Regions from separate parts of the Oceanimonas pelagia genome, predicted to be linked through region 3. Evidence: predicted binding sites of a transcription regulator. Region 3 holds the regulator's gene; each other region holds the start of a gene.
What was found. The regulator sigma-54, encoded in region 3, starts transcription at its own class of promoters, with help from an activator protein. The targets are predictions, from matches to a motif close to TGGCACNGTTTTNGCTT.
Positions count from the first base shown of each region.

Region 1: gbdR (choline metabolism transcriptional regulator GbdR) is a predicted target of sigma-54. The motif match lies at 2,743-2,759, and genes of this name have one in related genera.
Region 2: flgA (flagellar basal body P-ring formation chaperone FlgA) is a predicted target of sigma-54. The motif match lies at 1,491-1,507, and genes of this name have one in related genera.

Region 1 covers NZ_CP118224.1:965,415-975,346, reverse strand. Annotated here, with positions in the region: gene PU634_RS04500 (4-vinyl reductase) at 1-90, opposite strand, end outside; gene PU634_RS04495 (dipeptidase) at 122-1,102, opposite strand; gene gbdR (choline metabolism transcriptional regulator GbdR) at 1,420-2,472, opposite strand; gene PU634_RS04485 (BCCT family transporter) at 2,927-4,525, opposite strand; gene PU634_RS04480 (hypothetical protein) at 4,828-5,055, shown strand; gene gbca (glycine betaine monooxygenase oxygenase subunit) at 5,255-6,529, opposite strand; gene gbcB (glycine betaine monooxygenase reductase subunit) at 6,814-7,920, shown strand; gene PU634_RS04465 (BCCT family transporter) at 8,544-9,698, opposite strand.
Region 2 covers NZ_CP118224.1:624,892-634,823, reverse strand. Annotated here, with positions in the region: gene PU634_RS02935 (CheR family methyltransferase) at 1-515, opposite strand, end outside; gene PU634_RS02930 (chemotaxis protein CheV) at 536-1,447, opposite strand; gene flgA (flagellar basal body P-ring formation chaperone FlgA) at 1,616-2,335, shown strand; gene flgM (flagellar biosynthesis anti-sigma factor FlgM) at 2,404-2,724, shown strand; gene flgN (flagellar export chaperone FlgN) at 2,724-3,137, shown strand; gene PU634_RS02910 (LPP20 family lipoprotein) at 3,153-3,554, opposite strand; gene PU634_RS02905 (FlgO family outer membrane protein) at 3,544-4,272, opposite strand; gene PU634_RS02900 (flagellar assembly protein T N-terminal domain-containing protein) at 4,449-5,582, shown strand; tRNA gene PU634_RS02895 (tRNA-Arg) at 5,659-5,733, shown strand; gene PU634_RS02890 (SDR family oxidoreductase) at 5,796-6,626, shown strand; gene PU634_RS02885 (TraB/GumN family protein) at 6,673-7,524, shown strand; gene PU634_RS02880 (DUF3149 domain-containing protein) at 7,595-7,747, shown strand; gene smrA (DNA endonuclease SmrA) at 7,862-8,443, shown strand; gene PU634_RS02870 (carboxypeptidase M32) at 8,467-9,932, shown strand, end outside.
Region 3 covers NZ_CP118224.1:2,871,347-2,881,278, reverse strand. Annotated here, with positions in the region: gene rapZ (RNase adapter RapZ) at 1-706, opposite strand, end outside; gene ptsN (PTS IIA-like nitrogen regulatory protein PtsN) at 716-1,162, opposite strand; gene hpf (ribosome hibernation promoting factor) at 1,165-1,452, opposite strand; gene PU634_RS13820 (RNA polymerase factor sigma-54) at 1,477-2,913, opposite strand; gene lptB (LPS export ABC transporter ATP-binding protein) at 2,956-3,681, opposite strand; gene lptA (lipopolysaccharide transport periplasmic protein LptA) at 3,684-4,205, opposite strand; gene lptC (LPS export ABC transporter periplasmic protein LptC) at 4,174-4,722, opposite strand; gene kdsC (3-deoxy-manno-octulosonate-8-phosphatase KdsC) at 4,719-5,273, opposite strand; gene PU634_RS13795 (KpsF/GutQ family sugar-phosphate isomerase) at 5,270-6,244, opposite strand; gene mlaF (phospholipid ABC transporter ATP-binding protein MlaF) at 6,419-7,219, shown strand; gene mlaE (lipid asymmetry maintenance ABC transporter permease subunit MlaE) at 7,209-7,988, shown strand; gene mlaD (outer membrane lipid asymmetry maintenance protein MlaD) at 7,995-8,468, shown strand; gene mlaC (phospholipid-binding protein MlaC) at 8,492-9,127, shown strand; gene PU634_RS13770 (STAS domain-containing protein) at 9,124-9,408, shown strand; gene PU634_RS13765 (BolA family protein) at 9,395-9,655, shown strand; gene murA (UDP-N-acetylglucosamine 1-carboxyvinyltransferase) at 9,667-9,932, shown strand, end outside.

The DNA of each region.
Region 1 (9,932 bases), 1.7 Mb from region 3:
CGGCACATAGAGCATGGGCAGGGCGTCTGTGGTCCAGACGCCGGTGTCGGCATCTACTTCAATCGGCATTTCGGGTGCATGTACTGACATTGTTGTTTCTCCCTTGCTTCCTTGATTCTGCTTATTCGCCCCAGACGTCCTTGAGCACACGAACCCAGTTGCCGCCCATGATCTTCTCCACCAGCCGCGGAGAATAACCATTGCGCAGCAGGGCCTCGGTGAGGTTGGGGAATTCACCTATGGTGCGAATGCCTTCGGGGTTGATGATTTCGCCAAAACGGGTCAGGCGGCGGGCATAGCCCTTGTCGTGAGTGAGCCACTCGAAGAAGTTCTGATCGTGCCCCTGGGTAAAGTCGGTGCCGATGCCGATGGCGTCTTCACCCACTATGTCCAGCACATAGCCAATGGCCTCGACGTAGTCGTCGACGGTGGACTCAATGCCTTTCTTCAGGAAGGGGGCAAACATGGTCACGCCCACAAAGCCGCCGTGCTCGGCGATGAAACGCAGCTCGGCGTCCGACTTGTTGCGCGGGTGATCCTTCAGGCCAGCGGGCAGGCAGTGGGAATAGCACACCGGCTTTTTGGACTCGAGGATCACCTCTTCCGAGGTCTTGGCACCCACGTGGGACAGATCGCACATAATGCCGACCCGGTTCATTTCGGCCACCACCTCGCGGCCAAAGCCGGACAGGCCGCCGTCGCGCTCGTAACAGCCGGTACCTACCAGGTTCTGGGTGTTGTAGGCCATCTGTACGATGCCCACGCCCAGTTGCTTGAAAATTTCCACGTAACCGAGCTGGTCTTCAAAGGCATGGGCGTTCTGGAAACCGAGAATAATGCCGGTGCGGCCTTCTTCCTTGGCGGCCAGAATGTCGGCGGTGGTGCGCACCGGCCGGATCAGGTCGGCATGCTCCTGAAAGTAGCGGTTGAACTCGGCAATGTTGTTGACCGTGGCCTGAAACCCCTCCCACACCGACACGGTGCAGTTGGCGGCGGTCAGCCCGCCCCGGCGCATGTCTTCAAACAGTTCGCGCCCCCAGTTGGCGATAATGAGGCCGTCAATGACAATGGCCTGATTGTGTACTTCTGCTGCGTTGTGCATAGCCTGCCCTTCCTCGCATTCGGTTAGCGGTGACACGGGGTTCACCGGATTCAGGGGCAGTCTATCCCGCGCCAATGGGGGCGCTGTGGCTGAAAGCGACCGGGGCATAGTTAAAAGCGTCACCTGTCATACCTTGTGACTTACCAGCAGGCTGCTACTTACTGTAGGCGCCACTTCAGTTGGCGCAGACTCACAGACAAAGATGTCTTCAAGGCCTGTTGTACAGGCCCTGCCGGCTAAAGCGGCAGCTACAAAAAAAGTCAAAAAGCAACAAGCCCCGCAGTGCGGGGCTTGTTGCTTATAAAGTGTCAGAACAGTTACAGGATCACAGACGCAAAGGTAGGCTCGCTGCGCGCCGTGTCAAGGTGGGCAGCAAAGTCCGTTCTGGGCAAGACAGGTGCAGCCTCGGCCGCCCTGGGCACGGGGCGGCTGCAACGGTCGTCCCGGGGAGGGACGCCAAAACATTCGCGATAGCATTTGCTGAAATGGGGCATGGACACAAAGCCACAGGCGGTGGCGATATCGATGATCGCCATTGAGGTCTGGCGCAGCAACTGGCGGGCCCGCTTCAGCCGCAGGTTGAGGTAATAACGCGACGGCGAGCATTTCACATGGCGCTGGAACAGCCGCTCCACCTGGCGGCGCGACAGCCCCACATAGTGAGCCAGTTCATCCAGGGTAATGGGCTCTTCCAGGTTGGCCTCCATCAGCGCCACCACCTCCGCCAGCTTGGGCTGGGCCGGCCCCACCAGGTGGCGCAGCAGCACCTTTTGCTCTTCCTGGCCATCGCGAATGCGCTCACACAGGAACATGTCGCAAATGGCGGTGCTGAGGGCGCTGGAATGCTCCTTTTCGATCAGATGCATCATCATGTCAATGGGGGCGGTGCCGCCGCTGCTGGTCAGCCGGTCGCGGTCGATGCAGTACAGGGCATTGCTGGTTTCCAGACGGGGGAAGGCCTCTTTAAACGCGGCCATGTATTCCCAGTGAATGGTACAACGATACCCGTCGAGCACGCCGGCGTCGGCCAGCAGGAAACTGCCGGTACACACGGCCCCCAGCTTGACCTTGCGGTGAGCCAGCTGCTGCAGCCAGGCGCGCAAATGGCGGCTGCGGGCGTTGGCAATGCCCACCCCGCCACACAGCAGCATCATGTCGAGGTGACCACAGTCGTGGGTGGCATGATCCGGCGTTACCTGCACGCCGTCGCTGGCCCGCACCGGCTGGCCGGTTTCGCTCAGCATGACCCATTCATACAGATTTTTACCCGACAGCTGATTGGCCATGCGCAACGGCTCAATGGCCGATGCCAGGGAGATCATGGTGAAGTTTTCTACCAACAAAAAACCAACACGTTGTGGCTGACTCATTGCGTTTCCTCCTGCCCCTGCCGAGGTGCAAGGCGTGAGCCTTGTACTGCCGCTGGCCGTCCAGCGCCATCCTGGGGAACATTTACATTGCTGATGCAAACATTTAAAAAATATATAACACCAGAGTACCGCGCAATATCTCTAACATCGGTTTTCTCCCTGTCTCGAAAACAAACTGTGAGCAAGCTCATAAAGTGTATGCTTCAAGGGCGAATAACCGGTCTTTCCGGTCAGAAAACTCGCGCAGCCACATTGGGTTACCGTGGGTAACGGCAACTTTTGTGCCAACGGGCAAGCCCCGGATAAATAACAAAAAAGTCGCCTTAAAAGGCGACTTTGCGGGCTAAAAGACAGGGGTTATGGGCAGTAAGGAGTCAAATAGCAACAATTTTATGATTCAAGGCTCCCCGTTTCGGGGCAGGACGTTCTCGCCCGCCCCGAAACGGGGAGAATGTCAAGACGATGGCGGCAGCTTCACCGGCACCGTCACCGGCTCTTCCACCGGCATTTCCTGATGCAGGGCCCGGAACAGCCCCCACATCATCACCATGATCACCGCCGAGAACGGAAAGGCGGCAATAATGGCCGCGGTTTGCAGCGCCTTGAGTCCACCCGCCATCATCAGAATGGCCGCCACGGCGGCCACCGCCATGCCCCACAACACCCGCTGACTGCGGGGCGGATGCTCATTGCCCATCGACAGAATGGTGGTCACCACCAGAGTGCCGGAGTCGGCCGAGGTAATGAAATAGAGCGCCACCAGCACGGTGGCCAGCACCGAGGCCGCATAGCCCATGGCACCGTCGTCAAGCAGGGTCAGGGTGGCATACAGGGCCGAGGTGACGTTGTCGGTGACCGCCGCCACTATACCGGCCTGACCAATGGCGGCACTGGCCTCGCCGGCGGCGTTGGTGATGGTGTGGGTCAGCTCAATATACAGCGCCGAGCCGCCGAACAAGGTCAGCCACAGCATGCCCAGCAGGGTCGGCACCAGCAACACACCGCAGATAAACTCGCGAATGGTGCGGCCCTTGGAGATGCGCGCAATAAACATGCCGACAAAGGGCGACCAGGACATCCACCAGGCCCAGTAGAACACGGTCCACCAGGACTGCCACTGGCCGTCCTTGCTGGCATCGGTCCAGGTGCTCATCGGCACCACATGGGCCAGGTAATCCCCTACCCCCTGCACATAGCTCTGCAGCAGGTAACGGGTAGGGCCATACACCAGCAGGAACAGCAGGATCGCCACGGTCAGCCAGATATTGATTTCCGACAACCACTTCACGCCCCGGCCAATGCCGGAGAGCACAGAGGCGGTGGCAATGGCCGAAATCACCAGGATCAACACCAGCTGGTTACCGGTGCTGACTTCCATGCCAAACAGGTGGTTCAGCCCGGTATTGATCTGGCTGACGCCCAGCCCCAGGGAGGTGGCCACGCCAAACACGGTGCCAAACACCGCCAGGGTGTCGGCGGCATGGCCCATCCAGCCGTAAATGCGCCGGCCAATCAGCGGGTACAGGGCCGAACGAATGGTCAGCGGCAAATTCTGCCGGTAGGAGAAATACGCCAGCGACAACCCCACTACCACATAAATGGCCCAGGGATGCAGGCCCCAGTGAAAGAAGGTGATGCGCATGGCCACTTCCGCCGCCTCCGGGGTCATGCCCTCGGCAATGAAGGGATTGCTCTGAAAGTGGTAAATGGGCTCGGCGATGGACCAGAACACCAGGCCAATGCCCATGCCGGCGCTGAACAGCATGGCGAACCAGGAAAACAAACCGTATTCCGGCCGGGCGTCGTCGCTGCCCAGGCGCAGCCGGCCAAAGCGGCTGCAGGCCAGCACCACGCAAAACACCAGCATCAGCGCCACAATGGCGATGTAATACCACTTGAAGTGAGACAATATGCCGCCCGACACAGTGTCGAACAGGCTGGCGGCGGCGTCCGGATACAGGGCGCCGCCCAGAACAAACAAGGTAACGATCATCATGGAGCTGATCGTTGCCGCCGGACTCATTCCTTTTAACATTCCATCTTTGCCAACCATAGCAAGAGATCTCCGTCGGATTGATTGTGAGTCAGCCGCCACCCGGGCCTCCTCATCCCCCTGGCCCCGGTCGCGACTGCAAGTGATAACAAGGCATCCGCATGGACGCCCGTGGGTGCAGTAGCGCCTTCTATAACAACAGCTAACGGCTGATTAAAACTTCTTCAATGCGACACCGAGTTAACCAGTCCCGCCCCGAGCGGCATATTCTGTTTTCAATGCGACAGCATGTCGCAAATGGTCTTGTTCCCCGCCGCGGCCGGGATTAGCCTGAGCTTTTCGCCATACAGGAGACTCCCATCATGATGATCACCGAGCTGATTGATCAGCAGGACTTTCTGGCCCGGTTGCGCGACTGGGGGCTCTCTCCCCCGGCGAGTCTGGCGGATTGTGAGCCACTGCTGGAGGCGCTGTTGCAAGGTCAGGAAGGGGCTGTGTGGCAGGAACGGCTTGAAGCCCTGCTGGCCCAGCGGGCACTGCTGCACCCCGAGGTGCTGGCACTGGTGGAAAGAAGCCTGAATAACCGATGATCCGGCACAGGGAAGGTCTGTAGCGGCCGCTTTAGCTGGCAGGGCCTGCGCAGCAGGCCGTTAACACCGGAGTATCCTTATAAACCCCGTCATTTCCGTGAAGGCGGAAATCCAGGGCATGGGCACAGACCTTAAGACCCGGCGCTGCGTGAAGACAGCTATGGGCCCCCGCTTTCGCGGGGGCGGCAAAACCGCCGGCTTACTCCGGCAGTTCGACGGACAGGGTCTGACCGCCGGCATTGGCCACAAAGGTGTCGGCATACCAGTTAACGAAATTCACCACCCCGAACTCGTAAGTGGGTGAATAGGGGCCGGGCTCGTAGGCAATGGAGTTGATGCCACGCTGGTTTTCCTCGGCCAGGGCACGGTCCTGGGCGTTGGTGGCATCCCATACCCGGCGCAGTTTTTCCACGTCGTAGTCCACGCCTTCCACCGCGTCCTTGTGCACCACCCACTTGGTGATCACCTTGGTCTTCTGCGGGCCGAGCGGCACCACCTGGAAGGTGATCAGATGATCACTCTGGCCATGGTTCCAGGAGTTGGGCAGATGCAGAATGCGCAGCGAGCCCAGATCCCGGTTCTGCACCCGGCCCAGGGTCTTGTTACAGGCGGCGCTGCCGTCTATGGTCATGGCCACCTTGCCCTCGGCCAGGGGCATGCGCACCATGCGGTTGCGCAAACCGAACGACACATGCTCGTGGGGAATGCCCTCGGCGTCCCATTCCGCCGCCTTGCGCGCCACATGGGCCTTGAAGGCATCGGTGGCACGGGGATCATTGGTGTCGTCGAACTCCAGCAGGGTATTGAGCAGTTCGGGGTGAGAGCCGGCGCAGTGGTAGCATTCCCGGTTGTTCTCGATCACCAGCTTCCAGTTGGCGTCCTCCACGATCTCGGACTGCACCGCCACCTTGGCGTTTTCCAGATCGTAAGGCTCCAGGTAATGCTCCAGCGCCGCCAGAAACTCGTCGATCTCGGGCGGGTTGTCGGCCAGACAGATGAAGATGTAGCCACCGGCGGTCTTGGTGTGCACCTTTTTCAGCGGAAAATCGGCCTTGTTGAACTGCTCGCCCATGTCGTTGCCGGCATAGATCAGCTGACCGTCCAGCTCGTAGGTCCACTGGTGATAGGGGCAGACCAGCTTGGCCACCTTGCCCTTTTTCTCGGTGCACAGGCGCGAGCCGCGGTGCCGGCACACATTGTGAAAGGCCTGCACGCCGTCCTTGTTGCGTACCACGGTAATGGGGTTGTTGCCCACCTCCACCGTGATGTAGTTGCCGGTTTTGGGAATTTCGCAGGTCAGCCCCACATACAGCCATTCCTTGCTGAAGATCTGCTCCATGTCGGCCTCGAACACCGACTGGCTGTTGTAACAGGCCTGGGGAAGGGAGTAACCGGGACGACGCTGCTGCAGCAGCTGAACGGTATCCGCCAGTGCGGGGGCGGTGCCGATAACGGTGGTGTTGCTCTGCTCCATCTGCATTGCTTCCTTTGCTGAGTTGAAAGAACGGGAAAACCCTCCCGTTAATGGGCGTATTGTTATGCCACCGGGGCGGCCCCGGTTGTCTGAAAACGACCCGGGCCGCCGGCTTTTACGACCCGCACACCGGCGGCCCGACGCGGCTTTCCCTTCCTGGCAGGCGAGGCGGGGCTCACGGATATGTCGGTGTCGCTTTCAGGCAATTGCCCCGCCCCAAACTCATCAAGAATGCCGGAAACAAGGACACAAGGGGCCCAGCACCGCCCCTGCGGAGGACAGCGATGAATCAGGACTTTATTTCACCCATCAATACCCAGACCTGGAGCAACGGTCGCCACCCGGTGCGCTGTGTGCGCGTGATCCAGGAAACCTGGGACGTGCGCACCTTCTGCTTTACCGCCGAAAGTCCGCTGCTGTTTTTTTTCAAGCCCGGCCAGTTTGTGACCCTGGAGCTGGAAATTGACCAACAAACGGTCATGCGCAGCTACACCATCGCCTCTTCACCCTCGGTGCCCTACAGCTTTTCCATTACCGTCAAGCGAGTGCCCGGCGGCGTGGTGTCCAACTGGCTGCACGACAACCTCAAGGAAGGCGACGCCCTGGCGGTGCACGGCCCGGTGGGCAACTTCAACTGCATCGACTTTCCCAGCGACAAGGTGCTGTTGCTCTCCGGCGGTGTGGGCATTACGCCGGTGATGTCGATGCTGCGCTGGTGGTTCGACACCAACGCCGATGTCGACATTCAGTTTGTGCACAGCGCCCGCACCCCCAAGGATCTGGTGTTCTACCGGGAGCTGCAGCACATGGACTCGCGTCTGTCCAATATTCAGCTCAGCCTGATCTGTGAGCGCACCGACATTGGTGAAACCTGGAGCGGCTACCGGGGCTTTCTCAACAGCGCCATGCTCAGCCAGATCTCCCCCGACTTTATGGAGCGGGAAGTGTTCTGCTGCGGCCCCACTCCCTACATGAAGGCGGTGCGCAACCTGCTGCAACAGGCCGGTTTCGACATGGATCGCTACCACGAGGAAAGCTTTGGCGCCACCCCGGTGGAAGTGATTGAAGACGTGGAGCTGCTGGCCCAGGAAGCCTCGGATCTGGCCGATGAACTGGAGCGCACCGAAGAGCGGCTGACCATTTCCTTTCTCGACAGCGATCTGCAGGCCAGCATTCTGCCCGGCGAAACCCTGCACAGCGCCGCCGCCCAGGCCGGTTTGCACATTCCCAAGGCCTGCGGCATGGGCATCTGCGGCACCTGCAAGGTCAGGGTCACCAAAGGGCAGGTGGCCATGGAGCACAACGGCGGCATTACCGATGAAGATATTGAGGCCGGTTATGTGCTGAGCTGCTGCAGCGTGCCCAGCGGCGACGTTGAAGTGGAATACTGAAGTCACGGAGGTTGCAAGGGACTGACAGGTCCACCCTTTTGCCCGCGCCGGCATGTCTGGCCCGGGCTTTTTTGCGTTCACAACGGACTCGGGCTGTAGGCGCCGCTTCAGCCGGCGCGTTTATCGGGCTGCGCCGGTGTTAACGGCCTGCTGCGCAGGCCCTGCCGACATCCTCTTTCAAATCCATATTGCATCCCACAACGGATAATCACCCACCCGGTTCACCAGCCCCGCCCTGAGCGGGTTGGCAATAATGTATCTGGTAATCTGCCGCAGGTCTTCTTCCTGCCGGATGGCATGATCATGGCCCCCCCTTTGCCAGCAGGCGCCGCTTCGTCCCAGATGGTGGTTCACACGTCAGGCCGAACGGCCCTTGAAGGTGCGGATCAAACCTGCAAGGGAAGCAGGTTCATTCAGTTGCAACAGCCAGTGCAGATGATCGGGCATCAGCAGCCAGGGCATGATGATAGGGCATGGAGATGATGAGGTGGAGGGTCGGGGGACGCAGTGTAGTTCATGGGGCGCAGGCTGCAGGCGCCACTTTAGTTGGCACGTTAATCAAGCAACACCGGTGTTAACGGCCTGCTGCGCAGGCCCTGCCAGCTAAAGCGGCAGCTACAACATCAGCTCCGGGTTTCACATCGGGCGGGGGCTGCAGATACCCGACACTGCGCCCGGCGCTGCCACAGCAGCACGGCGATCAGGGCGTAGAGGCCAATGACCACCAGGCCCACCCACTCGATTTTGAGCGGGGTGAACTGGAACAGCAGCACCAGGCCGAACATCAGTGTCCAGTTCAGGGCCACGTAACGTACCTGCCCCAGCTTTTCGGCCTCAATACCCAGGTTGGTAGTATAGAGGCGGATCAGCGAGTCGAGGGAGTTAATCACAAAAATCACCCCCACCACCACCATCGACAGGTTCAGCAAGCCGCCGATCGCCAGGCTCTGCTCAAAATGCAGATAGAGCACGGAAAACCAGATGGCAATGGGAATGGAGGGCACCACCAGCATGGCAATACACAGCTGCCAGGCCGGCAGGCCACCGGCAAAGCGGGCCACGAACTGGCCGATCATGATGCTCCAGGAAAACCACCAGAACAGATAGAAGGCATGGTAGTCGGTAATGGGCGTCACAAACCGGTGAATATGGGTGAAGTACTCACCAATGGTGGCCACCGTGCTGCCCAGCCCCTGCACCCCCGCCCCCGTGTTCAGCCACATGGCAAGGATAAGCGCAATAAACAGCCAGGTTGACGCCACGCTCAGCAGCTTCACATAACGCACGTCGGAGCTGGACCAGACCGCTGCCAGCACCACCAGTGCCACCAGCCCGTAGACCATGGCGGGCGGAATACCCTCGATATAACCGGGCAGGTAACTCAGGAACAGGTAACCGGTAAAGGCACAGGTACCGATAATCACCAGGTTATTGATCAGCTTGACCAACGGCAGCTCGAACAGCCTGACCCTGGGCTCGATCAGCACAAAATAGAAGGTGGTGAAAAAGTAAAAACCCCACACCAGAAAGCCCCAGAAGCCAAACTCGATGGCCAGCGGGCTGGCAAAGCCGTATTCCGCCTCGCTGGCATAAACGGGAAATTCGGTGAGCGGAAACATCACCAGGCCCACATCCAGGCCCGAGGTAAACAGAATGGCGATAAAGGTAAACAGGGAGGTGGGCATCTCTCCCTTGCAGCGCACCCGGCCGTAACGCAGCAGTATCCACACCGACGCGGTCAGCGTCAGCACAATGGCAACAGACAACACCCTATCCATGGCAAAGGTCCTCTTTTGTTGATTCCATCAATCGGCTCGCGCCCACCGGCACGGCGACCATCCATATGCTCCTTGCTGGCCTTTAAACCTCACATTAATTGAACAATCAATCAATACCCCACTGTAAAAGCAGGAGAGAATCGGAATATGCTGATTGCGACCCGGGACCTGGCTGTTTGCGACAAAGGGGAGTGTAAGCTGGGTATAAAAAAGGACGGCATTTGCCGTCCTTTG
Region 2 (9,932 bases), 1.3 Mb from region 3:
CTGCGCCGCTCCGGCGACAGGCCGCGGGCCAGCGACAGGCTGTCGTAAATGCCGGTTTTGCACTGCTCCAGCATGGTGGCGGAAATATCGGTGGCAAGAATTTGCAGCCCCGGCAAACTGCCTGGCCGCCGGGCCGAATATTCCTGGGCGGTCATGGCAATAGAGTAAGGCTCCTGCCCCGAGGAGCAGGCCGCCGACCAGATGCGCAAAGACTTGCCGGGCCTGGCCAGCTCGGGAAACAACCGCTCGCTGAGCTGAACAAAGGGGTAGCTATCCCGAAACCACAGGGTTTCGTTGGTGGTCATGGCGTCGATCACCGCGGTTTTCAGCTCCCGCTCGCGCAGTTGCATGGAGCGCTCCAGCAACTGCCCCATGGACTCGATACCAAAACGCGCCATGAGAGGCGCCAGACGACTCTTTACCAGATACTGCTTGCTGTCACCCAGCACGATGCCGGTGTTGCTTTCCAGAAACCGGCAAAACGCCGAGTACTGCTCGTCGGTGAAATTTTTCATCCGTGTACGTTACACCTTGCTCAGAGCGCGTTGTTAACGGCCGAGGCCAGCTCATCGGGCTGGAACTTGGCAATAAAGTTGTCGGCCCCGACCTTTTCAACCAGGGCCTTGTTAAACACGCCGCTCAGGGAAGTGTGCAGGATCACGTGCAGATCTTTCAGTGCCGGATTATTGCGGATTTCGGCGGTCAGGGTATAGCCGTCCATCTCCGGCATTTCCACATCGGAAATCACCAGCGACAACTGGTCGTGAATGGGGCCCTGCCCGGCCAGCTCCACCAGCTTGTTCAGGGCCTGGCGACCATTTTCGGTGACAATGCACTCCAGCCCCAGGGATTCCACCGCCTTTTGCACCTGACGGCGGGCTACCGAGGAGTCGTCGGCAATCAGCACGGGTTTGTGCCGCCCTCCCTGATGCAGGGACTGCTCGATGATGTCCGCGTTCACTTCGGTGCTGGCCGGGGAAATTTCATCGAGGATTTTTTCAACGTCGAGAATTTCCACCAGCTCGCCGTCAATTTCGGTGACGGCGGTCATGTAGTTGAAACGCCCGGCCCCCTTGGGCGGCGGCAGAATGGACTCCCAGTTCACGTTGATAATGCGCTCTACCGAGTGCACCAGAAAGCCCTGCACCGAACGGTTGTACTCGGAGATGATTACAAAGCTGTTGTCGGTCTGCTCGATGGGCCGGCCCCCCATGGCCTTGCTCAGATCGATAATGGAGATGGTCTGGCCACGAATATTGGCCACGCCGCGAATCACCGGATGACGCTGGGGCAGGCTGCTCAGCCGGGGGCATTGCAGCACTTCCTTGACCTTGAAGACGTTGATGCCAAATCTTTGGCGGCCATTGAGCCTGAACAGCAGCAATTCCAGCCGGTTCTGGCCCACCAGCTGGGTTCTCTGGTTTACCGAGTCAAGTACTCCCGCCATTATTCCGCCTCCAGAACGATTCATAACGCCACGCCAAGGTGCATGGCATATTTTATGCATAATTAGTAATCTGCCGTCACCTAGCTTAACACCGGCAAGGTGTCAGCGCTACTTGAGCCCGGCACAGTCAAGATCCGCGATGAAGGCGTTATCGGCGATGGAGTGAAGATGCTTAACGGTTTTTTTTCCCGGCACAGAGGTCGTTTTCCCTTTGCAGCCCGGCTGAGTCTGATGCTGCTGACCACCATACCGCTGGTGGCCTGGGGTGGTGTGCACGAACAGGTTCGCCAGTACACCGAAGACTATGTGCGTGATTTTGTGGCCGCCGGCCCTCGGGACCAGGTTGAAGTGGAAGCCGCCAGCATAGACACCCGCCTGCAACTGACCGAATGCCCGGGCCTGCTTACCGCCGACATTCGCGGAGCCGGCGAGGTCCGGCGCAACACCCACGTTTTTGTGCAGTGCCACGAAGAGCCGGGCTGGAGCCTGTTTGTGCCGGTGCGGGTGCGCATTCTCAAACCGGTGGTGACCGCTGCAGTTCCCATCGCCCGCAATACCCTGCTGCAGCCCGGACAGTTGCAGATAAGCTACCAGGACGAGGTGCTGCTGCGCGGCGATGTATTTGACGACATTCAAGCGTTGCTAGGCACCCGCAGCAAACGGGATCTGCGCCCGGGCCGGCCGGTGCTGGCCAGCCAGCTGTGTGTGGTGTGCAAGGGCGACAGGGTCACCATAGTGGCCGAAACCGGCGGGCTGTCGATACGCACCGACGGCATCGCCGAGGAAGACGGCAGCTTTAATGAGTCCATTCGCATTCGCAACAGCCGTTCCGGACGCCAGATCCAGGGGCGGATCAGCGAGGCAGGGGTGGTGAGAGTCGGACTGTAAATTCTGCTAAAGTTGCTTACAGGCCGGCCGATAACCAGGCTGACAGCAGCGAATCAGGATTGAATCTTATGGCCATCGACAAGCTCCCCCCCGGATTTCATAACGGCCCGTCGGTCAGCAACAGGTACCCGCAAAAAAGCGGTACCGCCAGCACCGGCACAGACCATCGTGCCCAGACCATGGCTGGCCGCGACGAAGTGACCCTGACCCCGGAAGCAAAACAGCTCGGCCGCGTGCAGCAAAGCCTGCAGGCCGGTGCCGGCGCCGATAACAGCGCGCGGCTGGAAGCCCTGAAAAAGGCGGTTAACGACGGCAGCTACAAGGTGAACGCCGACAGGCTGGCCGGAAACATCATCAATCTGGAGCAAGACATAGAGTCCCTGTATTAATGAGTCTTGATACGCTGCTGCAACAACAACAGGAACAACTCGAGCGGCTGCTTGAGCTGACCGAACGGGAGCTTCAGCTTATCGTTCGGCGCAAGGCGCTGGAGCTGCCCCCCCTCACCGAGCAAAAGCAACAACTGCTGCTCGATATTCAGGCCACCGACGCCAGTCTGTGCGCTCACCCCGAGGTGGAACAACTGAAAACCACCCATCAATCCCGGGTCGATGCCCTGCGCGCCCTCATGGCACGGTGCCGGGAACGCAACCAGGTGGCCGAGCAGGTACTGGAGCAGTCCCTGGCCGGCACCCGCCAGCTGGCCAATATTTTAAGCCGGTTGCACGAGCGCCAGAGCATGACCTACGATCAGAAAGGCCACACCCGGGGCATCAACAAGGGGGCCGGCTTCAAGGTGTGAGCCGCCGCCGCTGTCTTATAATCCATCCCGGCGCAGTTTCTGATACAGCGCCAGATCCAGTTCCAGTTCGGTCACGTACATGTCGCCGTCGGGATAGCTGTTCACCACCCGAGCTCCGCGCACCACCCCCCGGCTGGCACTACTCACGGTGCCGTCCTGCAGAATATGACTGTCGAGCTGACTGGAGCTCGATACCCGCACTCCGCTCAGCTGCTCACTCAGCTCCCGGTAGGCGTCCAGACGCGAGGCACGCATGGCATGCAGCAGTTTCTGCTGGTAGTCCGCCGGGCGCTGCAGGCTGATGGGAGCATAACCCACCGCATAAAGATGATTCCGGGCCGGACTACCGGCGCTTCCCTGGCCGGCACAGCCGGCCAGGGTGACCAGTGCCAGCAGGGCAATCAGCTTATTTTTCATAGCGTTTCCTGATGTAGTCGGGGATCTCGGGACCGCGCGTATTCAGCATGGCCGCCACCAGATAATCGGGCACAAACTGCTGGGCGCTGCTGACAATGCCGTGATCCGCCATGGAGATCAGCCGGGCATTGATCAGTTTGCCGCCCTGGGTGTCGCTGATGGTGCCGTGCAACAGATACTGGGCATTGATGCGCCCGCTCAGCTGGCGGTAGTCCCGGCTGGTGCTCACATCCCCCTCGGGCGTAATGCGAATAAAGGGCAGCGCCTTGAAGTCCACCACCTTCAGCCCGTACTGATTGAGCTGAAACATCATGGTTTCCGACAGCAGCCGGCTGAACTCGTCCTGGCTGGTGTAGTCCTCCTGGCTGACAAAACCACTCACGGCGATGCCTGCCTGCCGGTTCATATTGTGGGCCGAGGCCACCAGCCGGTGCGCCAGGGCCGACATGTGCCGCTGCAACTGGGTCTGGCCCCCCACCAGCGAGGGCCCGGCCTCGGGCAGATGGGCACTGCGGGTGCCGGCACTCATGCGCATGGGCACACCGTCCTGACTGTGCCGGGGCGAACGGGCCGGCGCCGGCTGCTCCCCCAGGGCCTGGTGACTGACGTAGTGAGCCGCATGATCATGAGGCAGGTAATGGTTTTGACCGTCGAACCGGGGCTGACCGGTGCAGGCGGACAATCCCAGCACGGCAAGCAGGATAAGGGCTCTTGTCATTCACAGGCTCCCGAAGCAAAAGAAACTGAGTGTATATCGGCCAGTGGAGCGTCAACTTTACGCTTTCAGGCCAGGTTGCGGCCATGTGCCCGGCAAGGTTTTTGCATAAACCTTGCCATATTCTCACTGGGACCGCGACTTTTTAAGGGCGGCTCACCGTTTGACAGGATGCATCCGTGCTCAGAAAAAACCTTGCTTCACTGTTGCTGTTGTTTCCGTTGCTCGCCCGGGCCGACTGGTATCAGGCCGAAGGCTCGGCGCCGCTCAGTCTGGGAGTTGACACCGCCCGCCAGCAGGCACTGGAGCAGGCCCTGAGCGATGCGCTGCTGCAGTCGGGCGCCTCTCTCAGCACGGTGCAGTCGGCCACCAACGGCGCCTTTGCCGGCCAGCAACTGGATATTTCCGCCCAGGGCGAGCTGATGGACTACCTGATCCTGAACGAGCACCGGGAGCAGGGCCGGCTGTGGCTGACGGTACGGGCCGACATCTGGCCCGGCGAGCGCCGCCAGGAGCAGTGCGCCGGTCGTTATCGCCCGGGCATGACCCTGACGCCCATCACCCTGCTGCATCCGCAGCAGGGCGCCACCGGGCAGATCTATGAACTGGGCACGGCACTGGCCCAGCGGCTGGCCAGCCGGCTGGAGCCCAGCGTCAATATTACGTCGACCCTTGCCCTTGGCCTGGATACCGACCCGGCCCTGCCCCGCACGGCCGGCCTGCGCCGGGGCAGCGATGTGCTCGCCGGCACACAGCAGTCCCGGCTGTTACTGAGCGGCGTGATTGAAGACATCAGCATCGAGGACGGACACTGGACCCAGTGGACCTTTTCCGACATTCCCCGGGCCTTTCGCATGCGCATCACCCTGGAAGACAGCCTGACCGGCGACGTGCTGCTGCAACGCCGCTATCAGACCCGCGCCAGCTGGGACTATAAAAAGCACGACAGGGTCAATGTGCATGAACAGGCATTCTGGCAGTCCGGTTACGGTCTGGCGGTGGAGCAGTTGCTGGCGAGCATCAGCCAGGACGTGATCAAGGCCCAGGCCTGTCTCAAGGCGGTGGGCAACATAGTGCAACAGTCGGAGGAAGGCATACTGATGGATCTGGGCCGGCGCGAGGGCATTCAGGTGGGAGACAGATTCACCCTCACTCACCGCCGTCAGCTGACGCCGGGCTATTACAGCGAAACGGCATCACAGGCCGCCTTTGTGGTGCAGCAAAGCCATGCCGACTACAGCCTGCTGGTGCCGGCCGGCGCCGAGGCCAAACGCATTGCGGTGATGCCCGGCGATCGCCTGACCCAGCTGTAATCCTGCTCGAATAACCGCCAAACGCTCGGCACGACGTTGCACCCTCAGGCGAAATTTGCAATATTGTGCCGGCCTTGTCCCCGTAGTTTAATGGATAAAACAAGCCCCTCCTAAGGGTTAGATGCAGGTTCGATTCCTGCCGGGGACGCCAGCCATCGATCCTCCCGCGCCTTTTCTGCTACATTGGCCCCAGCTTGATAACGGGAGCCATTCATGACCAAGTCTGTTCTGATCACCGGTTGCTCAACCGGCATTGGCCACGCCGCCGCTCATTACCTGCACCGCCGGGGATTTCAGGTTATCGCCTCGGCCCGGGCCGAACAGGACGTGGCGCAGCTGCAACAGCAGGGGCTCAGGGCGGTGCAACTGGATCTGGCCGATGACGCCAGCATAGAGCGCGGCCTGGAGCAGGCCCTCACGCTCACCGGCGGCCAACTCTACGGCCTGTTCAACAACGGCGCCTATGGCCAGCCCGGCGCCCTGGAAGATCTGCCCACCGCGGCCCTGCGCGAGCAGTTCAACACCAACCTGTTCGGCACCCACCACCTCACCCGGCTGGTGCTGCCGCTCATGCTCGAGGCCGGCGAAGGCCGCATTATTCAGAACAGCTCGGTGCTGGGGCTGGTGGCCATGCAATACCGCGGCGCCTACAATGCCACCAAGTTCGCCCTCGAAGGTTACACCGACACCCTGCGGCTGGAGCTGGCCGGCACCCGTGTGCATGTCAGCCTGCTGGAACCCGGCCCCATTGAAACCCGCTTTCGCGCCAACGCCAAAGCCGCCTTTCTGCGCCATATCGACATGGCGCACAGCCGGCACAAGGCCGGCTATCAGCAGACCTTGGCCCGGCTGGAAAAACCCGGCCCCGGCTCCCGCTACAGCCTGCCGGCGGACGCCTGCCTGCCGCCCCTGCTGCACGCCCTCACCAGCGACCGTCCCAAAACCCGCTATCCGGTCACCCGTCCCACCATCATGCTGGGCTGGCTGCGCCGGTTGCTGAGCGACCGGGCACTGGATCGGCTGATGCTGAAGGCCGGCGGCTGACGTCCACCTCTTATCATCACGGCTGGCATGCCAAGCGGAGAGTCTCATGAAACGGATGTTGCATTTTTTACTGTGGCTGTGGTGCACTCAGGCACTGGCCGCCCCCGCTCTGTGGCAGGCCACCAAGGGAGAGCGGCAACTGTGGTTGTTCGGCTCGGTTCATGTTGCCGATGAACGCCTTGCCACCCTGCCGCCGGCCCTGCTCGCGGCGCTGGATAGCAGCGAGCTGCTGTTGCTGGAAATCGACCCCCTTGCCCTTCACTTTAACGACTTCGCCCACCTGATTGAACGCGATACCGACTGGCGCGAGCGGCTCGGCCCCCGGCTGGCCTTCGAGCTGGAGCAGGCCGTGGCCCGCAGCGGTCGCCCGGCCCTGCGCGAGCTGCCGCCCTGGTTTGTGGCCCTGCAACTGACCCAGCTGCGCGCCGCCGAGCTGGGTTTTCACAGTCGCCAGGGCGTCGACATGCAGCTGCGGCTGCTGGCCCGGGACCGGCAACTGCCGGTGGCCGGGCTGGAGCAGCCGGCGCTGGTGATGGGACTGCTGTCGTCGCTGCACCGGCGCGACCTTGAACGGGACTTTGTGGCCCACAGCCTGGACGAACTCAAGCACATGCAGGATCACCTCGATCATTTGCTCAGAGCCTGGCTGAGCGGCGACGAACAGACCCTGCTGGCCTTGTTGCAGGATGAGCAAAGCCCGACGCTCACCCGTTTTATCGAGAATGAGCTGCTGGCACAACGCAATCGCATGTGGCTGACGCGGCTGGAGCAACTGGCGCCCCGGCGGGCGCTGATGGTGGTGGGCGCGCTGCACCTTTATGGTGATCGGGGTCTCATTGCCCTGCTGAAACAAGCGGGTTATACCCTCAATAAAGTGGAGGACCCGCCGCTTTATTGATCAGGATCAGCATGTGCCACTGTGGTCCCGTTAGGATGGCTTCAACGGAGAGCGCGAAAGGAGACATCCCATGGAATTCTGGCTCGATTTGATGTTTGGCAGCGATGTGGGCTTGATGTCCATGCTGGTCATCATTGCCACCACCCTGTTGATCAGTTTTTACGCCGGTTACTTCATTTACAAGGTGATGAAGTCAGAGCCCGGCCACGAAGCCGGTAAATAACCCTCAGGTTTAATAACGGCGGAATCCGACCTCCTCCTCCCCCGGGTTCCGTCGTTCCCCCTTTTATCCCATTTGCTTATACTGCGGCTATGCCTGAATCAAAGGAGCCGCGCCATGAGCCATTCCGACTGGTCGTCCTTTCTTGATGAACTGGACGGACTCACCCCGCTGGAGCAGGATACCCTGCCCACCGGCCACCGCGACCCGCGGGACGCCGTCGCCCTCGCCGAACGCCGTCGTGCCGCCGAGATCCAGGCCGAAGCCGCCGATCCCGGCCTGTCGCTGGACAGGGTGGTACTGCTACGCCCCGACGACATGATCAGCTACAAGAAGCCCGGGGTGCAGGACGGCGTGTTCAAAAAGCTGCGCCTGGGCAAATATCCGTGCGAGGCCCGGCTCGATCTGCATCACCACAGCGTGGAGCGGGCCCGGAGTGCCCTGCTGAACTTTATTCGCGCCTGCCTGCGTCAGGATCTGCGCTCCGTGATCATCGTTCACGGCAAGGGCGAGCGCAGCCAGCCGCCGGCCCTGCTCAAGAGTTATGTTTCCGGCTGGCTGCCCCAATTGCCGGAGGTGCTGGCCTGCCACAGCGCCCTGCGCCAGCACGGCGGCAGCGGCTGCCTGTATGTTTTGCTGCGCAAGAGCGAGCAGGCCAAACAACACACCCGCGAGTGGCTGCAAAGCCACCGGGGCTGACTTTTTAGCGCAAGGATCACCGCATGTCTTATTCCGCACTGGAACAACATTTTGAACAACTGCACCACCTGCAGCATCTGGGCGCCATCTGTGGCTGGGATCAGGCCACCATGATGCCCCCCGGCGGCAACGAGGCCCGGGCCGAGGCTTTGGGCACCCTGGCGGTGCTGTGCCACCGGCAACTGCAGGATCCGCGCCTGGGCGACTGGTTCGCTCGGGCAGAGAGCGAGCCGCTGTCACAGGAGCAACAACAAAGCCTGGCCGAAATGCGCCGGGCGTGGCGCGATGCCACCCTGCTGCCCGCCGACCTGGTGCGCGCCCGCTCCCTGGCCGGCTCCCGCTGCGAGCACGCCTGGCGCAGCCTGCGTCCTGCCAACGACTGGGCCGGCTTTCTGCCGCTGTTCGAGGAGGTGGTGGCGCTGTCCAGGGAAGCCGCCGCAGCCCGGTCCGAGGCACTGGGGCTGTCGCGCTACGACAGCCTGCTCGAGCTATACGAGCCGGGCATGCGCACTCAGGCGCTCGACACCCTGTTTGGCGAGCTGAGTGGCTGGCTGCCCGGACTGATTGCCGAGGTGCAGGAAAAACAGCGGCTTGAAACCGTGCTGTCGCCGCAAGGCCCCTTTGCCACCGATAAACAAAAAGCCCTGGGGCTGGAAGTGATGAGCTGGCTTGGCTTTGACTTTCACCACGGCCGGCTGGATGTCAGCGCCCACCCCTTTTGCGGCGGCGTCAGTGAAGACGTGCGCCTCACCACCCGCTACGACGAGGCCGACGTGGCCCAGGCGCTGATGGGCATTATTCACGAAACCGGCCACGCCCGTTACGAGCAGGGTCTGCCCGCGGCCTGGCGCCGCCTGCCGGTGGGGCAGGCCAGATCCATGGGCGTGCACGAGTCCCAGAGCCTGTTCTTTGAGATGCAGCTCGCCCGCCACCCGGCCTTTATTGCCCGGCTGTCGCCGCTGCTGGCACGATACTTCGGCGATCAGCCGGCCTTTGAACCCGGCAACCTGGCCCGGCTCTACACCCGGGTGCAGCCCGGGCTCATCCGCGTGGATGCCGACGAAGTCACCTACCCCGCCCACATCATGCTGCGTTACCGCATCGAACGGGATCTTATCGAAGGCACGCTGGCGCCCCGTCATCTGCCGGAACGCTGGAACCAGCTGATGCAGCAGTACCTGGGGCTCAGTACCGAAGGCAATGATAAAGACGGCTGCCTGCAGGACATTCACTGGACCGACGGCAGCTTCGGCTATTTTCCCAGCTACACCCTGGGCGCTATCTACGCCGCTCAGCAGGCCGAAGCCATGCAGCAGCAACTGGGGCCTTTTGAGCGGCTGATCGACGACGATCTGACCGCCGTATTTGGCTGGCTGGAGCACCACATCTGGCGCCACGCCAGCCTGTGCTCTACCGGGGAGCTGATGGCCCGGGCCACCGGCCATGTGCTTGACGCCGCCCCCTTCCGCCGTCACCTGGAGCAACGTTA
Region 3 (9,932 bases):
CCAGGTGGGGCATCCAGGTGATCAGCAGGTTTTCCAGCTGCCACAGGTATTTCATGACCTCGGGCTGGCTGCCCAGGTAGTCGGCCACCGGCTGATCCCGGCCGGTGTAGGGGCGCAGCTCGGCAATCCAGTGGGGATTGGGCAGAAAGCGGGCGTCAAACACGAAGTCGGCGTCCTTGGAGACGCCGTACTTGTAGCCAAAGGACTCGAACACCCAGTTCAGCTCCTTTTCCTTTTTGCCCAGAATGCGCTCGCGAATGATTTCGCTCAGGTCGTGAATGCTCAAGCTTGAGGTGTCGATGCGCAGATCCGCGTCCGACGACAGCGGCGCCAGCAGGTGGGTTTCCTCGCGAATGGCCTCGTCCAGGGTCAGGCTGTGGCGGGACAGCGGATGCAGCCGGCGGGTATCGCCAAAGCGGCGGATCAGCACCGAGTTGTCGGCATCGATGAAAATGCTGGAAAGCTGAACCTCATTCATGGCCCGTACTTCGGCCAGAAAGGCTTCCAGCTGCTCGGCACTGTCGGGCAGGTTGCGCACGTCTATGCTCACCGCCACCGCGCCGGGCTTGTCCCGGCGCAGCCGCACCAGCTCCGGCAGCAGCGCCACCGGCAGGTTGTCGACGCAGTAGTGGCCGAGATCTTCGAGCACCCGCAAGGCCACGGTCTTACCCGACCCGGAACGACCACTGACGATCACCAGCTGCATGTTGACTCCTCAGGCTGAAATCATGATCTGGTAGAGTTCTTCGTCGCTGCCGGCCTGACGCAATTGCCGGCATACCTGTTTGTTGCTGAGCTTCTCGGCGATCAGCGACAGGGTTTTCAGGTGCTGCTTGCATTCCTGCTCCGGCACCAGCAGGGCAAACACCAGGCCGACCGGCTGATTGTCGATGGCGTCGAACTCCACCGGCTCGGCAAAGGTGAGCAAAACGGCCGTCGCCTTGTTGTCGTTGCCGATGCGGCCGTGGGGAATGGCGATACCGTTGCCAATGCCGGTACTGCCCATTTTTTCCCGGGCCAGCAGACAGTCAAAAAGCGGCTGGCTGCCGATGTGGAGATGTTCGGCAGCCAGCTCGCTGATGATTTCCAGAGCACGTTTTTTGCTCGTGCAGGGAACCGCACTGCGCGTGCAGCCCCTGCTCAGTATGTCGGCGACTTCCATGGTTATTTTTGCTTGAGCTTCTCTTTGTGTTTGATGATCTGACGATCCAGCTTGTCGATGAGGCCATCGATGGCGGCATACATGTTTTCGTGCTGGGCGTTGGCAAACAGCTCGCCGCCGCTCACATGCAGCTTGGCCTCGGCGATTTGCTGCATTTTTTCCACATTGAGGATGACGTGCGCATTGGTGATGTGATCGAAATGGCGTTCCAGCCGGGAAAACTTGCTGTTTACATAATCACGGAGTGCATCGGTGATTTCGACATGGTGTCCGGTCAGGTTGATTTGCATAACGTCTTCCTTCTGTCGTTGCCTTTAAACCAGGCGTTTGCGCTGATTGGAAGGGGGAATGGCCAGTGACTCCCTGTACTTGGCGATGGTTCGCCTGGCCACCTGAATCCCCTGGTCGGCCAGCAACTGGGCGATTTTGCTGTCGCTCAGCGGCTTGGCCGGGTTTTCCGCCCCGACCAGTTTCTTGATCAGGGCGCGAATTGCCGTGGAAGAACACTCACCGCCATCGTCGGTGCCCACATGGCTGGAGAAGAAATACTTGAGTTCAAACACGCCTCTGGGAGTGTGCATGAACTTCTGGGTGGTCACCCGGGAGATGGTGGACTCGTGCATCTCCACCGCTTCGGCCACATGGTTCAGCACCATGGGCTTCATGGCCTCTTCTCCATGCTCAAAGAATGCCTGTTGTTGTTCAACAATACAATTGGCAACCTTGAGCAGCGTCTCATTTCGGCTTTCAAGGCTTTTGAGAAACCACTTGGCGTCCTGCAGGTGGTTGCGGATAAACTGGCCGTCCTCGCTGTTGCGGGGCTTGCTGGCCAGGGCCGCATAGGTCTGGTTGAGGCGTATTTTGGGCATGGCCTCGGGGTTGAGCTCCGCCACCCAGACGCCGCTGCGTTTGGTGACCACCACATCGGGGATCACGTATTCGGAATCGCCCTGAATGATACTGCTGCCGGGTCTGGGTTCGAGCTGCTGAATGAGTGCCAGCACCTCACGCAGTTCGTCTTCCTTGAGTTTGGTCTTGCGCTGCAGGCTGCGGTAGTCCCGGTTGCCGAGCAGGTCCATGTGCTGGGCCAGCAGATTGCGGGCCTCGGCCAGCCAGGGCGTGTCGGGGGGAAACTGCTCGAGCTGAATGCTCAGGCACTCCTGCACGCTGCGGGCGGCCACGCCGATGGGGTCGAAGTGCTGAATGCGCTTGAGTACCGCTTCCACCTCATCGGCCTCGATGCCCAGCTCCTCCGCCGATACCGCCTGCAGCAGGTCATCGATGCTGGCGGTGAGGTAGCCGGCGTCGTCCACGGCGTCGATAATGGCCAGGGCAATGGCCTGATCGGTGTCGCTGAAGGGGGTCAGGTTCATCTGCCAGGTCAGGTAATCCTGCAGGCTCTCGGTGGTTTCGCCCTGGTAGACGGTGTCTTCCAGCCCTTCCGGCAGGCCCGCGCCGCCGCTGACCGGAGAGGCGGTGTACACCTCTTCCCAGCTGGTGTCCATGGGCAGCTCTTCGGACAGCTGGTTGCGCTCCATGGCGGTGTCGGAGGCCATCTGCTCTTCGTTGCGGTTGTCGTCAACCCTGATGCTGTCCGGCTCTTCCTGCTCCAGCAGGGGATTGCTGTCCAGTGCCATCTGGATTTCCTGTTGCAGTTCCATGCTGGACAGTTGCAGCAGGCGAATGGCCTGTTGCAACTGGGGGGTCATGGTCAGCTGCTGGCCCAGGCGTAACTGAAGAGTTGGCTTCATTTCGTTGCAGCATCCTTCCTGATAAACCGCATTGCGGTGCCGTCAAAGGCTGAATTGTTCGCCGAGATAGACCTTTTTGACCTGTTCATTGGCCAGGATTTCCGCCGGCGTGCCGGCGGCGATGCGGTGGCCATGACTGACAATATAGGCTTTTTCGCACACGTCCAGGGTTTCGCGTACGTTGTGGTCGGTGATCAGCACACCCAGGCCCCGATCCTTCAGGTGCAGAATGATCTTCTTGATGTCTATCACAGAAATGGGATCCACACCGGCAAAGGGCTCGTCGAGCAGAATAAAGCGTGGATCTGCCGCCAGCGCCCGGGCGATCTCCACCCGCCGGCGCTCGCCGCCGGACAGGCTCATGCCCAGGCTGTCGCGAATGTGGGTGATGTTGAACTCTTCCAGCAGCTGTTCCATTTTCTCGTTACGGCCGTCGGCGTTGAGATCCTTGCGGGTCTGCAATACCGCCATCAGGTTGTCGGCCACGCTCAGGCGGCGGAAAATGGACGCCTCCTGAGGCAGGTAGCCAATGCCGGCGCGGGCGCGCGCGTGCATGGGCTCGTGGCTGATGTCCTGGCCGTCTATGGTGATGCTGCCCGCATCCCGTTGCACCAGGCCCACTATCATGTAAAAGGAAGTGGTCTTGCCGGCGCCGTTGGGGCCGAGCAGGCCCACGATCTGGCCGGTGTTGACGGTCAGGCTGACGTCGGCCACCACCTTGCGGCCCTTGTAGCTTTTCTGCAGCCCACGCGCTTTCAGTATCGCCATGCTCAGTTGTTATCCTGCTTGTCGAACTCCTGCACCTGGTCGGGCAGGAAGATGGTGGTGACCCTGTCCTTGCCGCCCTGGCTTTCGGCTTCCATCTGTTCCTTGTCGATAAAGTAGCGAATGCGGTAGCCGGTGACGATATTGTCGTTCTGCTTGAGCTTGGCGTCCCGGATCAGGGTGATGGTACGGGCACGCATGTCGTAGTGAATTTCCCGGGCCTCGGCATGCACCGGCTTGCCGTTGTTGAGGATCTGCTCATAGGTGGCCGGGCTGCCCTTGGCGGTCATCGACTGCAGGCCCTGCTCGTTGCGGATCACCACCAGCTCGTTGGCACGCACGTCTATACTGCCCTGCTTGACCACCACCTTGTCGATAAAGGTGACCTTGTTGTCGGCCAGCTCTACCAGCTGACGGCCGGCGTCTATGGTCACCGGCTGGCGAAAGTCGCTGTCTCTGGCCTGTGCCTGACCCAGGCCCAGCAGGCCGCCAAGACTAAGGATTGAAATAAGTTGCCCGGGTTTCATTCAGTAATTCCACCGTTTGTTGATCCAGCTTGCCTCGCAGGCCCGTGCCTTCCGCCTGGTATTGCGGGCTTTCCAGCCGCACTCTCTGGTTGGAGCGCAGTCGATTGTTGATAAAGTCCATTTCCAGATATTCGGTGGTCAGGGTTTCCACCAGGGCATCCGGTTGCAGCCCCTTGCCCACCACGTTGCCGGTCAGCACGGCGTTGTCGCCGGTGTTGATGGTGCCGTTATTTCCGCTCAGCCGCCACTGGGGCCGGCCGTCGGGGGAATAAAGCAAGATAACAGGTTTTTTCATCAGGGTCATGGACAGGGATTCGTAGTACTCCGCGTGCTCCGCCTGCATGCCCCGGTAGGGCAGCCCCAACCGGTTATACTGCACGCTGGTGAGGTTGGTGGCGACGAAGTCCGGCTGAAAATCCTGCTCGCTGGCGGGCGCATTGCGGTCGGTGCCAAACCATTGCCAGGTGGCCAGGGCCACCACGAACAGGCCGCCAAACAGCCAGGTCTGGCGGCTCATACGCTCATGCCCTCGGCCTGATCCAGCAGGCCACGGGCATCGAGCAGCAGATCGCACAGTTCACGTACCGCGCCGTGTCCTCCCGGAGTGCGGGTGGTGTAGCCGGCCCGCTGCAGTACCAGCGGGTGGGCATCGGCCACCGCCACGCCCAGGCCACAGTGCTGCATGACCGGCAGATCGACCACGTCGTCGCCGATGTAGGCCACCTGTTGCGGCGTGAGCACCAGGCGGTCCAGCAGTTCGCCGTAGCTGTGCAGCTTGTCGCTCTGGCCCTGATAAATGTGACGCACGCCCAGGGCGCTCATGCGATCACTGACGATGCGCGAGCTGCGTCCGGTGATCACCGCCACCTCGATGCCGGCGTTGAGCACCGCCTTGATGCCGAAACCGTCCCGGGTGCAAAAGCTCTTGTATTCTTCGCCCTCGTCGCCGAGGTAGATCATGCCGTCGGACAGCACGCCGTCCACATCGCAGATCAGCAGGCGAATGTCCTTGAGCCGCTGCCAGACGTCCCTGGTTACGGCGCCGTACAGGGTTTGTACCGTCATCAGATCACTCCCGCGCGCAGCAAATCGTGCATGTTAAAGGCCCCGACCGGGCGCTGGTCGTCGTCCAGCACCAGCAGGCCGCTGATTTTTTTCTCTTCCATCAGTTTGACCGCCTCCGCCGCCAGCATGCCGGCAGGCACAGTGGTGCAGCCGCGGGTCATCACCTGAGCGATGCGGGTGTTGTGCACATCTATCTTGTGGTCCAGGGTGCGGCGCAGGTCACCGTCAGTATAGATGCCGGCCAGCCGGCCTTCGCCATCGACCACGGCGGTAAAGCCCATGCCGCTGCGGCCGATCTCCAGCAGGGCGTCGATAACCAGGGTATCCAGGCTTACTCTGGGCACCCGCTCTTCCTTGTGCATCACGTCGGCTACCCGTAGCAGCAGCCGCTTGCCCAGGGCCCCGCCGGGGTGACTGAGGGCAAAGTCGTCGGCGGTAAAGCCGCGGGCTTCCAGCAGCGCCACCGCCAGGGCATCGCCCATGGCCAGGGTGGCGGTGGTGCTGGCGGTGGGCGCCAGGCCCAACGGGCAGGCTTCCCGTTCAACCCGGGTGCACAGGTGTACATCGGCTTCCCGCGCCATGGTGGACTCGGGCTTGCCGGTCATGCAAATGAGTTTGAGCCCGCGGCGCTTGAGCACCGGCAGCAGGGCGATAATTTCCTCGCTTTCCCCGGAGTTGGACAGGGCCAGCACCACGTCCTTGCTGTCGATCATGCCCAGATCGCCATGGCTGGCCTCGCCCGGATGCACGTAAAAGGCGGGGGTGCCGGTGCTGGCCAGGGTGGCGGCGATTTTGTTGGCGATATGGCCCGATTTGCCCATGCCGGTGACAATCACCTTGCCGGGGCAGTCAAACATCAGCCGGCAGGCGTGATTGAAGGACTCATCCAAATATTGATAAAGGCCGTCCAGGGCCGCCTTTTCAATATCAAGAACGCGTTGGGCGGTGGTACGATAATCAAATTCTGCTGACATGGCTTTCTCCACACTGAGGCGGCGCCATTATAGAAAAGCCCGGCCCGAGAAGCGACCGGCTTGATGGGAGAGGGGCGATCGCGTCCGGTCAGGGGGTGGCGCAAATTCGGTGTCATTCGGTTGCCGATGTTCAGCCGAACCCCTACAATCCTTTCTTTTTTGCGGGGACAGAGTGTGAGTCAAAGCCTTGTCGAGATACGGGACCTTTGCTTCAGCCATGGTGATCGCACCCTTTACCAGGGCATCAGCATGGACATTCCGCGCGGAAAGATCACCGCCATCATGGGCCCCAGCGGCATTGGCAAGACCACTCTGCTGCGCCTGATCGGCGGCCAGATCAAGCCCGACAGCGGCGAGGTGCGCTTTGACGGCGAGTCGATACCGTCCCTGGGGCGCCGCCGGTTGTACGAAGTGCGCCGGCGCATGGGCATGCTGTTTCAGAGCGGGGCCCTGTTTACCGGCCTGTCGGTGTTCGACAATGTGGCCTTTCCCCTGCGGGAGCACAGCGGCCTGCCGGAAGCCATTATTCACACCCTGGTGATGATGAAGCTGGAGGCGGTGGGCCTGCGCGGCGCGGCGCAGTTGTTTCCGTCCGAACTCTCCGGCGGCATGGCCCGGCGCGCGGCCCTGGCCCGCAGCATTGCCCTGGATCCGGAGCTGATCATGTATGACGAGCCTTTTGCCGGCCAGGATCCCATCAGCATGGGCGTGCTGGTGCGGCTGATCGCCGAGCTCAACCGGGCCCAGCAGCTGACCTCCATCGTGGTAACCCACGACGTCGACGAGGTGATGACCATTGCCGATTACGCCTACATCATCGCCAATAAAAAGGTGATCGCCGCCGGCACCCCCGAAGAGCTGAAAGCCCACCAGGATCCCCAGGTGATCCAGTTTTTGCGGGGCGAAGCGGACGGCCCGGTGCCGTTCCACTATCCGGCCCCGGACTACAGGGAGTCTCTGGCTTATGTTGATTGACGTGATTGGCCGCCTCGGCCGCCAGGGTGTGTCCGGGCTCACCGCCCTGGGCCGGGCCGGCATTATGCTGACCCATGCTCTGGTGGGGCGGCCGCAACCGCAAAAGCACTTTCCGTTGCTGGTTCAGCAGTTGCATGTGGTGGGCGTGCAGTCGGTGCTGATTATTCTGGTGTCGGGCATGTTTATCGGCATGGTGCTGGCGCTGCAGGGACATAATGTGCTGGTGGACTTTGGCGCCGAGGGCAGTCTGGGGCCGCTGGTGTCGCTGTCGTTGCTGCGGGAGCTGGGGCCTGTGGTCACCGCCCTGCTGTTTGCCGGCCGGGCCGGCTCGGCGCTGACCGCCGAGCTGGGGCTGATGAAGGCCACCGAGCAGTTGTCCAGCCTGGAAATGATGGGCGTGGATCCGCTGCGCCGGGTGGTGGCGCCCCGGTTCTGGGCCGGGTTCATCAGCATGCCGCTGCTGGCGTTTTTGTTCAACATGATCGGCATCTGGGGGGCCAAGCTGGTGGGCGTGGACTGGCTGGGGGTGGACGAGGGCGGTTTCTGGTCCGCCATGCAGGCGGCGGTGGACTGGCACGAAGACATCATGCAGGGCTTTATCAAGAGCCTGGTGTTCGCCCTGGTGGTCACCTGGATTGCGCTGTTCAACGGGTTTGATGCCAGGCCCACGGCGGCGGGCATCAGTCAGGCGACCACCCGTACCGTGGTTCATTCTTCTCTGGCGGTACTGGGGCTCGACTTCGTGCTCACCGCCATCATGTTCGGGTAAGCGATAATGAAATACAGCAAACTGGAATTCAGCGTCGGCTGCTTTATGCTGGCCGGTATCGGCGCCCTGCTGCTGCTGGCGTTCAAGGTGGCCGGAGTGAGTGTGAACGGACAGGGTGAAACCTATACCCTGTATGCCCGCTTCGACAACATCGGCGGTCTCAAGGTGCGCTCTCCCATCAAGGTGGGCGGCGTGGTGGTGGGCCGGGTAGCCAACATCAGCCTGGATGCCGAGAGCCAGGTGCCGGTAGTCACGCTGGCGATGAACAAGGACGCGGGCGAGTTTGCCGAGAGCAGCACCGCCGCCATTCTGACCTCGGGCCTGCTGGGAGAGCAGTATCTGGGCATTACCCCGGGCTTTGCCGATGAGGACATGGGCATCGGCATGCTCAGGGACGGCGACACCATCGCCGACACCCAGTCCGCTCTGGTGCTGGAAGAATTGATTGGCAAGTTTATTTATTCCATCGGTAAAGACTGAACCGGCGCATTCCCCGAGGAGGAATCATGAAAAAACAACTGATGTCCTGGCTGCTGGTGCTGACCGGCCTGTTTGCCCTGCCGGCCCTGGCCGCCACCGATCCCTACCTGCTGGTGGATCAGGTGGCCCAGCGCACCTTTGACCGGCTGGAGCAGGAACAAGGCAAAATCTCGGCCAACCCCGAACATCTGCGCACCATAGTGCGGGAAGAAATGCTGCCGGCGGTGGACGTGCGTTTTTCCGCCTTCCGGGTAATCGGCAGCCAGCTCAACAAGACCACTGCCGAGCAGCGCGAGCGTTTCGTTGAGGCCTTCAGCGATTATCTGGTGGTGACCTATGCCGACGCTCTGGCTGCCTACAAGCAGCAGACCGTGAACATCGGCAAGGGCGCGGTGGGGCCGGAAGACAAACTGGCCACGGTGCCGGTGACGGTGCTGGAGCCGAACAAACCCGAAATTCGCCTGGAGTTCAAGCTGCGTAAAAACGGCCGTACCGGCGAATGGAAGGTGTTTGACATGATTGCCGAAGGCATCAGCCTGCTTTCCGCCAAGCAGTCGGAGCTGAGCGGCCTGATCCGCCAGAAGGGCATCGATGCGGTCAGCCGCCAGCTGCGCGAGCTGACCAGCAAGCCGGTGACCCCGCTGGACACCGCCCAATGAAACTGACCCGTCCGCTGACCCGGGAGCAGTTGCCCGCCTGGTGGGCGGAGCGTGATACCCTGTTCGCCGCATCCACGGCCGATCTGAGCACCGTGGAGCGTATCGACTCGGTGGGACTGGCACTGCTGGTGCAGTGGAGCCAGGCCCTGGCGGCCCGAAACCAGCGGCTGACGCTGTGTTCGCCCCCCGACAGTTTTTATCCTCTTGCCGACTTGTATGGGGTAGGCTCGCTGTTTGAGCTGCCCGAAACCGATTCCCGGAGCCAACATGGATCTGAATAACGAAGTAGAACGCCGGCTGCGTGAAGCGCTGGAACTGGACGAACTGTATGTGAAAAGCGAAGGTGACCACTTTCAGGTGATCGCCGTGTCCGGAATCTTTGCCGACATGAGCCGGGTCAAGCGTCAGCAGGCCATCAATGGTCCGTTGATGGACTTGATTGCCCAGAACGCCATTCATGCCCTGAGCATCAAGACCTTTACTCCCGAGCAGTGGGCCCGGGAGCGCAAATTTATTATGCCGTCCTGACAGGAGCACGAATGGACAAATTCAGAATTCAGGGCCCCTGCCGTCTGGCCGGTGAAGTGACCATTTCCGGTGCCAAGAACGCCGCCCTGCCGATACTGTTCGGCACCCTGTTGTGCGACGAGGCCGTGCACCTGTCCAACGTGCCAAGGCTGAAGGATGTGGACACCACCCTGCAGCTGCTGGCCTCCATGGGGTTGAACGTCAAGGTCAACGGCGATGTCACCGTGCTGGCCGGTGCCGTCAACAGTCACATTGCGCCCTACGAGCTGGTGCGCAC